DNA from 2 places in the Brevibacterium sp. 50QC2O2 genome. Region 1 is predicted to be linked to the other one. Evidence: predicted binding sites of a transcription regulator. Region 1 holds the regulator's gene; the other holds the start of a gene.
What was found. Region 1 encodes HrcA, which represses chaperone genes, less so after heat shock. Its sites were predicted from a motif close to TTNGCACTCGNNNNNNNCGAGTGCNAA; they were not measured.
Positions count from the first base shown of each region.

Region 2: a site for HrcA is predicted at 1,510-1,536, ahead of groES (co-chaperone GroES). Genes of this name have one in related genera too.

Region 1 is NZ_JANIJZ010000006.1:189,822-194,239, forward strand. It holds gene hemW (radical SAM family heme chaperone HemW) at 1-244, shown strand, start outside; gene NQ038_RS07225 (DUF4870 domain-containing protein) at 342-911, opposite strand; gene NQ038_RS07230 (DUF3097 domain-containing protein) at 1,055-1,972, opposite strand; gene hrcA (heat-inducible transcriptional repressor HrcA) at 2,135-3,145, shown strand; gene dnaJ (molecular chaperone DnaJ) at 3,194-4,327, shown strand; gene NQ038_RS07245 (16S rRNA (uracil(1498)-N(3))-methyltransferase) at 4,337-4,418, shown strand, end outside.
Region 2 is NZ_JANIJZ010000003.1:237,066-241,483, forward strand. It holds gene metG (methionine--tRNA ligase) at 1-405, shown strand, start outside; gene NQ038_RS04185 (TatD family hydrolase) at 412-1,461, shown strand; gene groES (co-chaperone GroES) at 1,758-2,051, shown strand; gene groL (chaperonin GroEL) at 2,113-3,705, shown strand; gene NQ038_RS04200 (diaminopimelate decarboxylase) at 3,882-4,418, shown strand, end outside.

The DNA.
Region 1 (4,418 bases):
GTCCCCGGCAGTGGGCCGGGAAGTCCTCGGACCGGACACCCGGGAAGTCGAGCGGATCATGCTGGCAGCGCGGATCGAACATGGCCTGCGGCGCGATTCGCTGCCGGATGGGGCCACGGCGTACCTGAACCGGTTCGAGCGGATGGGTCTGTTGGAGGACGATCCGATCTGGTTCGCGCCCACTGTCTCCGGGCGCCTGATGGCCGACTACATGGTCAGGGAATTGAGCGATCTGCTGATCTGAACGCCATGCGGCGGCCCCGGCACAGAACACCGAGGGCCCCGGAGTGATTACTCCGGGGCCCTCGGTTGCGCAGGTGCGGCTCACACTCGCGGTGCGTTCACTTGATGAACTGGATGGTCATGGGGTAACGGTATCCCTGGCCCTTGTTGGCGGCAACAGCCTGCAGAATGCCGAAGACGATCTGCACGATTGCTGTTGCGAAGTAGAGAATCCCACCGATGCCGAATGTGACCACTGTGATGATGGAGATTGCAGCATTGGCAATGACAATGGTGATCCCGAAATTCAGCGCCTGCCTGCTGTGTTCCCTGACGAATGCTGACTCATCTTTCTTTACAAGGAAGAGGATGAGGGGCACGATCCAGCCGGTCAACAATTGTCCGATCCCAACCCACAGGCTTGTGGTGCGATCGTTCGGGCTGGCCCGCCAGAAGGCCTCGGAGCCCTCGCCGTAGACGCCCTCGGGCAACTGGGTCGAGGCCTGCGGGCCGGTGAAGGGCTGCTGGCCCGGCTGGTAGTAGGACTGGGCGCCGGGCTGTCCATAGCCCGGCTGGCCGTAGTTCTGTTGCGGATTCTGGGCGTAATCCGGGTTCTGCCCGTATCCCTGTCCGTAGTTCTGTCCGAGAGCGTTCTGCTCGGGCTGTTCGTTGTGGGGGTCCTGACTCATGGTCTTCCTCCTCGAATCGGCTGCGGGACGGTGTCGTACTGAGCACACCCTACCCGGCGCACCACGCCGGGTACCACATGGGGTTTGGCAAATCCGGCGCTACGAGTGCTATTCAAAGCCTTTTCCAAGGTCGGGGCGCGTGTTCAGGAGTGCCCGACTGTGACGAAGTCGATGAGTTCCTCGACCCGGCCGGACAGCGCGGGATCGACATCTCCCATGGTGCTCACACTGCGCAGGATCCTCGCCCAGGCCCTGGCCGTATCGCGGTGGTCGGCGTGGGGCCAGCCGATCCGGGCCAGGGTGCCCAGTTTCCAGTCCTCGCCCCTGGGGACCTCGGGCCAGGCCCGGATGCCGACCACCGCGGGTTTGACGGCGGCCCAGATGTCGATGAACGGGTGACCGATGATGTGGACGCTGCCGGAGTAGGCGCGGTGGGACATGACCTCGGCGGCGATTCTGGACTCCTTCGAGCCGCTGACCACGTGGTCGGCCAGCACTCCGACCCGGTGCTGCGCATCGGGCCGGAACTCGGCGAGCCGCTCGGCGAGCACGTCGAGGCCGCCCAGGGGTTCGACGACCACGCCCTCATAGCGCAGGTCCTCGCCCCAGATCTTCTCCACCAGTTCGGCATCGTGCTTTCCCTCGACCCAGATCCGGCTGGGCCTGGCCACACGGGCGGGGCTCTCGGGTACTGCGATCGACCCGGAGGCGGTCCGCCCCGGAGGGGGCCCCGCCTGGGTCCGGCGCGCTCCCGGTGCGCCATCGGCACCGATCCTGTATTCGGGTCCCCTGTGCTTGGGCCGGGTTAATTCGACCGGACGGCCGTCGATCCAGAAGCCTGCGCCCAGTTCGAAGGCGCGCCGCGTGCCCATGCGGTCCTCGAGCACCACGGAGAAGCCCCCGGGGGCTTTCTGCACCTGCAGTATCGCGCCGACGAAACCGGTGGCGACCTCCTCGACGACCAGGCCGGGGTCGGCGGGCACCTTTTGGGAACTCGGCCTGCGGTGGGCGCTGCGGCCTCCGGAGAGCACATCGCGGCCATAGGGATCGGTGAATGTCACCCCACCAATCTAGCTCGGTTCCCCGTTCGGGTGTGGGAGCCACCCGATGTGAGCGACGATATTTTGGCCCGCAGGGTCCGCGGCGTAGAATTGGCACTCCGGGTGTTCGAGTGCCAATGTGGGGGACGCAGCCGCCGACACCGTGTCAGTTGAGGAGGGGCCGTGAACGACGACCGCAGGAATCGGGTATTGCGGGCGATCATCGAGGACTACGTGGCGACCAATGAACCGGTGGGCTCGAAGGCGCTGGTGGACCGGCACGGGTTGAGGGTGTCCCCGGCCACTATTCGCAATGACATGGCAGCGCTCGAACAGGACGGTCTGATCGCCCAGCCCCACACCTCGGCCGGCCGGATTCCCACCGATAAGGGCTACCGCGTGTTCGTCGACAGACTCGACGACGTCAAGCCCCTGTCGACGGCCGAACGCCGTGCCATCTCCCGGGTTCTCCAGGCACCGGTCGACATCGACGATATGCTCGAGCGCACCGTTCGGCTGCTCTCGGGGCTGACCCACCAGGTCGCGCTCGTCCAGTACCCGACGGCCTCGCAGACCCGGGTGCGCCACGTCGAACTGGTCGAATTGACTCCGGGCCGCCTGCTGGCGGTCCTCATCACGGATTCCGGCCAGGTCGAACAGCGCGTGGTCGACTTGGGCGATGACGTGGTGCCGGTGGATCCCACGGCTCTGCGCGATGGTGTCAATCGGGCGCTGCGCGGGGTCCGGCTGGCCCGGATCGACACAGCCCTGGACGACCTCCAGGTGCCCGCCGAGCACGCAGCGGCCGGCGCCCGGCTCGCCGAGGTGCTCAAGGACCTGGCCCGACTCGGCAGGCAGGACCGTCTGTTGATGGCGGGCACCGCCAACCTGGCGCGCGCCGGCGGCGAGTTCTTCTCGCAGATCGCCCCGCTGCTCGACGCCTTCGAGGAGCAGGTCGTGCTCCTGCGGCTGCTGTCCTCGATGGCCCAGGATTCCGAACCCGTGGCGGTGCGGATCGGTCATGAGAACGACCTGGAGTCCTTCTCCTCGACCTCCGTGATCGCCAGTCCCTATGGGGGGCCGGAAGCCGGGGCCAGGCTGGCGGTGCTCGGCCCCACCAGAATGGATTACCCGACCACGATGGCCGCGGTGCGCGCGGTCGCCAAGTACGTATCCGTGATCCTGTCCGACTAGGCGGGCGCGGAGACAAGCATCCGATACGACTCAAGACGAAGGAAACACGTGAGCGATCACTATGAGACCTTGGGCGTGGCGCGCGACGCGGCGCCCGAGGAGATCAAGAAGGCCTACCGGAAGTTGGCGCGCAAGCTCCACCCGGACGTCAACCCCGGACACGAAGAGGAGTTCAAACAGGTCTCCGTGGCCTACGAGGTGCTCTCCGATCCGGTCAAGCGCAGCAACTACGATAACGGCGGTGGCGAGTACGGCCAGGCGGCCGGTGGTTTCGGCGGCGCCGGCTTCGGGGGCTTCGGCGATATCTTCGAGACCTTCTTCGGTGGGGGAGCAGGAGCCGGCCGTGGCCCGATCCCGCGCGCGCAGCGCGGTCAGGACGCCCTGGTCGACCTGCAGATCGACCTGCGCACCGCGGTGTTCGGGGGGACCGAGGAACTGTCGATTTCGACCGCGGCCCGGTGCGAGACCTGCGACGGCTCCGGCTGCCGCCCCGGTACCGACTACGACACCTGCTCGCTGTGCCACGGGCAGGGCTCCGTGCGCCAGACGACCCGCACCCTGCTGGGCAATATGGTGACGAACCAGCCGTGCTCGAACTGCCAGGGTTTCGGCACCGTGATCCCCGATCCGTGCAATTCCTGCCATGGCGAGGGCCGTGTGCGCACCGAGCGCACGCTCAGCGTCAAGATCCCCGGTGGAGTCCGCGAGGGCACCCGGATCCTGTTGACCGGGCAGGGCGAGGTCGGGCCATGGGGCGGCCCCGCGGCGGATCTGCACCTGGAGGTCGCCGTCGCCGAGGACCCCGTGTTCAGCCGTGATGGCGATAATCTGCGCGCTACCCTGCGGGTGCCGATGACGGCAGCGGCCCTGGGCACAAGCGTCACGGTGGACACCTTCGACGGGCCGCGCGAGGTCGACATCGAGGCCGGCACCCAATCGGGCACGCAGACCCGGCTGGCCGGCCTGGGCGCAACCCGGCTGCGCCGTAACAGCCGCGGCGATCTGGTCCTGACGATTCTGGTGCAGACTCCGCAGAAGGTCACCGAGGAACAGCGGGAGCTGCTCGAGCGCCTCGCCGGAATGCGCGGCGAGCACGATGCCTCCGGCCTGGTCGATGCCAGTGCCGAGAAGCACGCCAAGGGCCCCTTCTCCCGCCTGCGCGACAAGTTCGCCGGACGCTGAGGCGCGCACATGACAGCTCCCGTTTTCCTGTCGACCTTCGCCCAGCCGGGCGCCGTCGGCGATCTGCTGGGTTTCGGCCCGGAAGTGGCCG
Region 2 (4,418 bases), on a different contig from region 1:
CAGGAGCTCAACCGCTATGTCGAGGTCCTGTGGAAGGTGCTCGAGGAGGCCAACCGCTACTTCAGCGCGCAGGAGCCCTGGAAGCTCAAGAAGACCGATCCGGCCCGGATGGCCACGGTCCTCTACACCACGATCGAGGTCGTGCGCCGGGTCTCCATCCTGGTCCAGCCGGTGATGCCGGAGTCCGCGGGCAAGGTCCTGGACCTGCTGGGCGTGCCGGCCGTCGGTTCGGCCGGTGGCCGCGATGACAACGAGGCAGGCCATGCGCGCAGCTTCGCCGCACTGGCCACGCCGCTGGCCGCGGGCGTCGAACTGCCCAAGCCCGCCGGCGTGTTCCCGCGCTACGAGGCGCCCAAGGACGACGCCGCGGCCGGTTCGGCCGGCGGGCAGAAGCAGGGGGCCTGAGCTCAGGTGGCATCGCGAGGCGCCGGCGTCTACCCGCCGATTCCCGTCCCCCTGGCTGCTCCCGCAGTCGACACGCACACCCACCTGGATCTGGGCCTGGGGGTGCGCGGGCCGATCAAGGCCGGGGAGCCGGCCCCCGAGGTCGATCCGGCCGATGACGGCGCCGAGGGTCCCGGGCAGGAGGGCACGGGCTTCCCGCCGCTGAGCTTCTTCCACGACGCCGCGCAGACGGCGGGGATCACGCGGATCGTGCAGATCGGCTGTGAGATGTCATCGGCCCGCTTCACTGCGGACCTGGTGGCCAGGGCCGCGGCGGGCGATGAGCCGGGGGTGCGCCCGGACTGGATGCTCGGCGGGGCGGCGATCCATCCGAACGAGGCCCCGCGCCTGGCCGCGGTCGGGCTGCTCTACGACTCGCTGGCGGAGATCGAGGCGCTGCTGGCCTCGCACTCGCGGATGCGCGTGGTGGGGGAGACCGGCATGGACTTCTTCCAGACGGAGGATGCGGCCGGCCGGCGGATCCAGGAGGAGTCCTTCCGCGCCCACATCGAGATCGCCAAGCGCCTGGGCCTGGCCCTGCAGATCCACGACCGGAACTCCCATGCGGATGTGCTGCGGATACTGGCCGATGCCGGGGCCCCGGACGTGACGATCTTCCACTGCTTCTCCGGCGACGAGGCGATGGCCAGGGAATGCGCGCGGCGCGGCTACCTCATGTCGTTCTCTGGCAACATCACGTTCAAGAACGCACACGATTTGCGGGCGGCTGCGGCCGCCGTGCCCGATGAGCTGCTGCTGACCGAGACTGACGCGCCATTCCTCACCCCGCATCCGCACCGCGGCAAGCCGGGCGGTTCCTACCTGGTCCCCTTGACGGTGCGCAAGCTGGCCGAGGTCCGGTTGGGCGCGGAGTTCCCGCCGCCGGCGCGCAAGCCGGCACAGCCCGGTCAACCCGGTCCTACCGCGACCCCGGAGAACGTGGCCAAGGAGGCCGAGGTGGCGAACCTGGTGACCGCCAACGCCGAACGCGCCCTGGGCGGCTGGGCCCTGGCCTGAGAGTCGGCTGCCCGTCAGCTGTGGGCGCAAGACGAATCGTGTCGAGATCTGGCACTCGAGTTGCATGAGTGCCAAGTCAGTCATAAAGTCGGAGTTAGCACACGAGCTCCGTGAGTGCTAAGTGGGATTCCACAGCACATCGGACCCGTCGGCACCCGCACAATCGCACCGTTCGGCACCCGCGACGACGAACGGACCCGCGGCGCGGAGGCCTCGGCGTCCGACTCCGGGTCCCGCGTCGAACCACGGCCGCCCAGGCGGCCCACCACCTTATGAACATGAAGGAGTGTCCGAACATGTCGGTTAACATCAAGCCGCTCGAGGATCGGATCGTCATCCGCCAGCTCGAGGCCGAGCAGACCACAGCCTCCGGTCTGGTCATCCCCGACACCGCCAAGGAAAAGCCCCAGGAGGGCGAGGTCGTGGCAGTGGGCCCCGGCCGCGTCGCCGACAATGGCAACCGCATCGCCCTGGACGTCGCCGAGGGCGACAAGGTCATCTACTCGAAGTACGGCGGCACCGAGGTCAAGTTCGGTGGCGAGGAGTACCTGGTGCTCTCGGCCCGCGACGTGCTCGCGGTCATCGGCTGAGCCCGCTTCCACTGACCTACGTTTAACGACGTAAACGACAAGCAGAAGAGGAAGTTAGGCAATGCCGAAGACTCTGCAGTTTGACGACGCAGCCCGTGCCGCACTGGAACGGGGCGTCGATGTCCTGGCGAACACCGTCAAGGTCACGCTGGGCCCCAAGGGCCGCAACGTCGTCCTGGACAAGGCGTGGGGCGCACCCACGATCACCAACGACGGTGTGACCATCGCCCGCGAGGTCGAACTGGACGACCCGTACGAGAACCTGGGCGCGCAGCTGGCCAAGGAAGTCGCCACCAAGACCAATGATGTCGCAGGCGACGGCACCACGACGGCCACCGTGCTGGCCCAGGCACTGGTCCACGAGGGCCTGCGCAACGTCACCGCAGGCGGCGCACCCGGCCAGCTCAAGGCCGGGATCGAGAAGGCCGTGGACGCGGTCGAGGCCCGCCTGCGCGAGAACGCCCGCGACGTCAACGGCTCGCAGGAGATCGCCCACGTGGCGGCTCTGTCCGCCCAGTCGGCCGAAATCGGCGAACTCATCGCCAAGGCCTTCGACGTCGTCGGCAAGGACGGCGTCATCACGATCGACGAGTCCCAGGCCTCGACGACCGAACTCGAAGTCACCGAGGGCATGCAGTTCGACAAGGGCTACCTGTCGCCGTACTTCGTGACCGACGCCGACCGCCAGGAAGCAGTCCTAAGCGATCCGCTGATCCTGATCAACCAGGGCAAGATCTCCAACATCCAGGAGCTGCTGCCCGTCCTGGAGAAGGTCCAGCAGGCCGGCAAGCCGCTGCTGATCATCGCCGAGGACGTCGAGGGCGAGGCCCTGTCGACCCTGGTGGTCAACAAGATCCGCGGCATCCTCAATGTCGCAGCCGTCAAGGCACCGGGCTTCGGCGACCGCCGCAAGGCGATCCTGGAGGACCTAGCCGTCCTGACCGGTGGCGAGGTCATCACCGCGGATATGGGCATGAAGCTCGATCAGGTGACGGTTGACCAGCTGGGCACCGCCCGCACCGTGACGATCACGAAGGACAACACCACCGTCGTCGACGGCGCCGGTGACGAGTCCGCAGTGGCCGGCCGGGTGGCGCAGATCCGCGCCGAGGTCGAGAACACCGACTCCGAATGGGACAAGGAGAAGCTCCAGGAGCGCCTGGCCAAGCTCTCCGGCGGTGTCGCCGTCATCAAGGTCGGCGCCGCGACCGAGGTCGAGCTCAAGGAACGCAAGCACCGTGTGGAGGACGCAGTGTCCGCCACCCGCGCTGCGATCGAAGAGGGCATCGTGGCAGGCGGCGGTTCCGCTCTGGTGCAGGCCGCACAGGTTCTGGCCGGTGACGAACTGGGCCTGACCGGCGACGCTGCGACCGGTGTCGACATCGTCCGCCGCGCCGTGGTCCAGCCGCTGCGCCAGATCGCTGCCAACGCCGGACAGGACGGTTCGGTCGTCGTGTCCAAAGTCGCCGAACTCGACCTGGGACAGGGCTACAACGCCGCTACCGACACCTACGGCGATCTGATCGCCCAGGGCATCATCGACCCGGTGAAGGTGACGCGTTCGGCTCTGCGCAACGCGTCCTCGATCGCGGCCCTGGTGCTGACGACCGAGACGCTGGTCGTGGAGAAAAAGGAGGAAGAGGACGACAAGTGAGTCGTAGCCTCTGAACCCCGTTCGGCCGTTCGCGGTCGGACTCCCGCCGAGGCCGTGCCCGGGTGACGGAATCCGTCACCCGGGCACGGCCTCGGCGTATATCATGTGAGCGTCACGAAAGGTCTGGTGAACAGACCTTCATATACGCTCGCACACCTCCGGGGGAATCACCTGATATGGCCACGGCACTTCACGCACGCAATGCGGCGATCAAATCGTTGGCGGACAACTCGATGCTCGGCCAGGACCAGCAGCTGGCCGGCATTCTCAATCTGGATGTGATCGAGGCCAGGATCGCCGATCTGAACAATGCGTTCGCAGGCGTTGACTCCGCTCTGCACACCGTGGCGTGCAAGGCCGTGACCATCATCCCCGTGCTGCGCTTCCTGGCCGAGCGGGGGATGGGCTGCGAGGTCGCGAGCCCCGGCGAATTCGCCATGGCCAAGGCCGCCGGTTTCGCCCCGGAGAAGATCGTGGTGGACTCCCCGGCGAAGACCCGGGCGGAACTGCGCGAGGCCCTGGAATTGGGCGCCTCGCTCAACATCGACTCGTACCAGGAAATGGGCCGGGTCGCGGCTCTGCGCGATGAACTGGCCGAATCCGGGGTGGGGCCGACGACCAGCCACATCGGCGTGCGCGTCAACCCCGTGGTGGGGGCCGGGTCGATCGGCCAGATGTCCACGGCGACGACCACCACGAAGTTCGGCATCGCC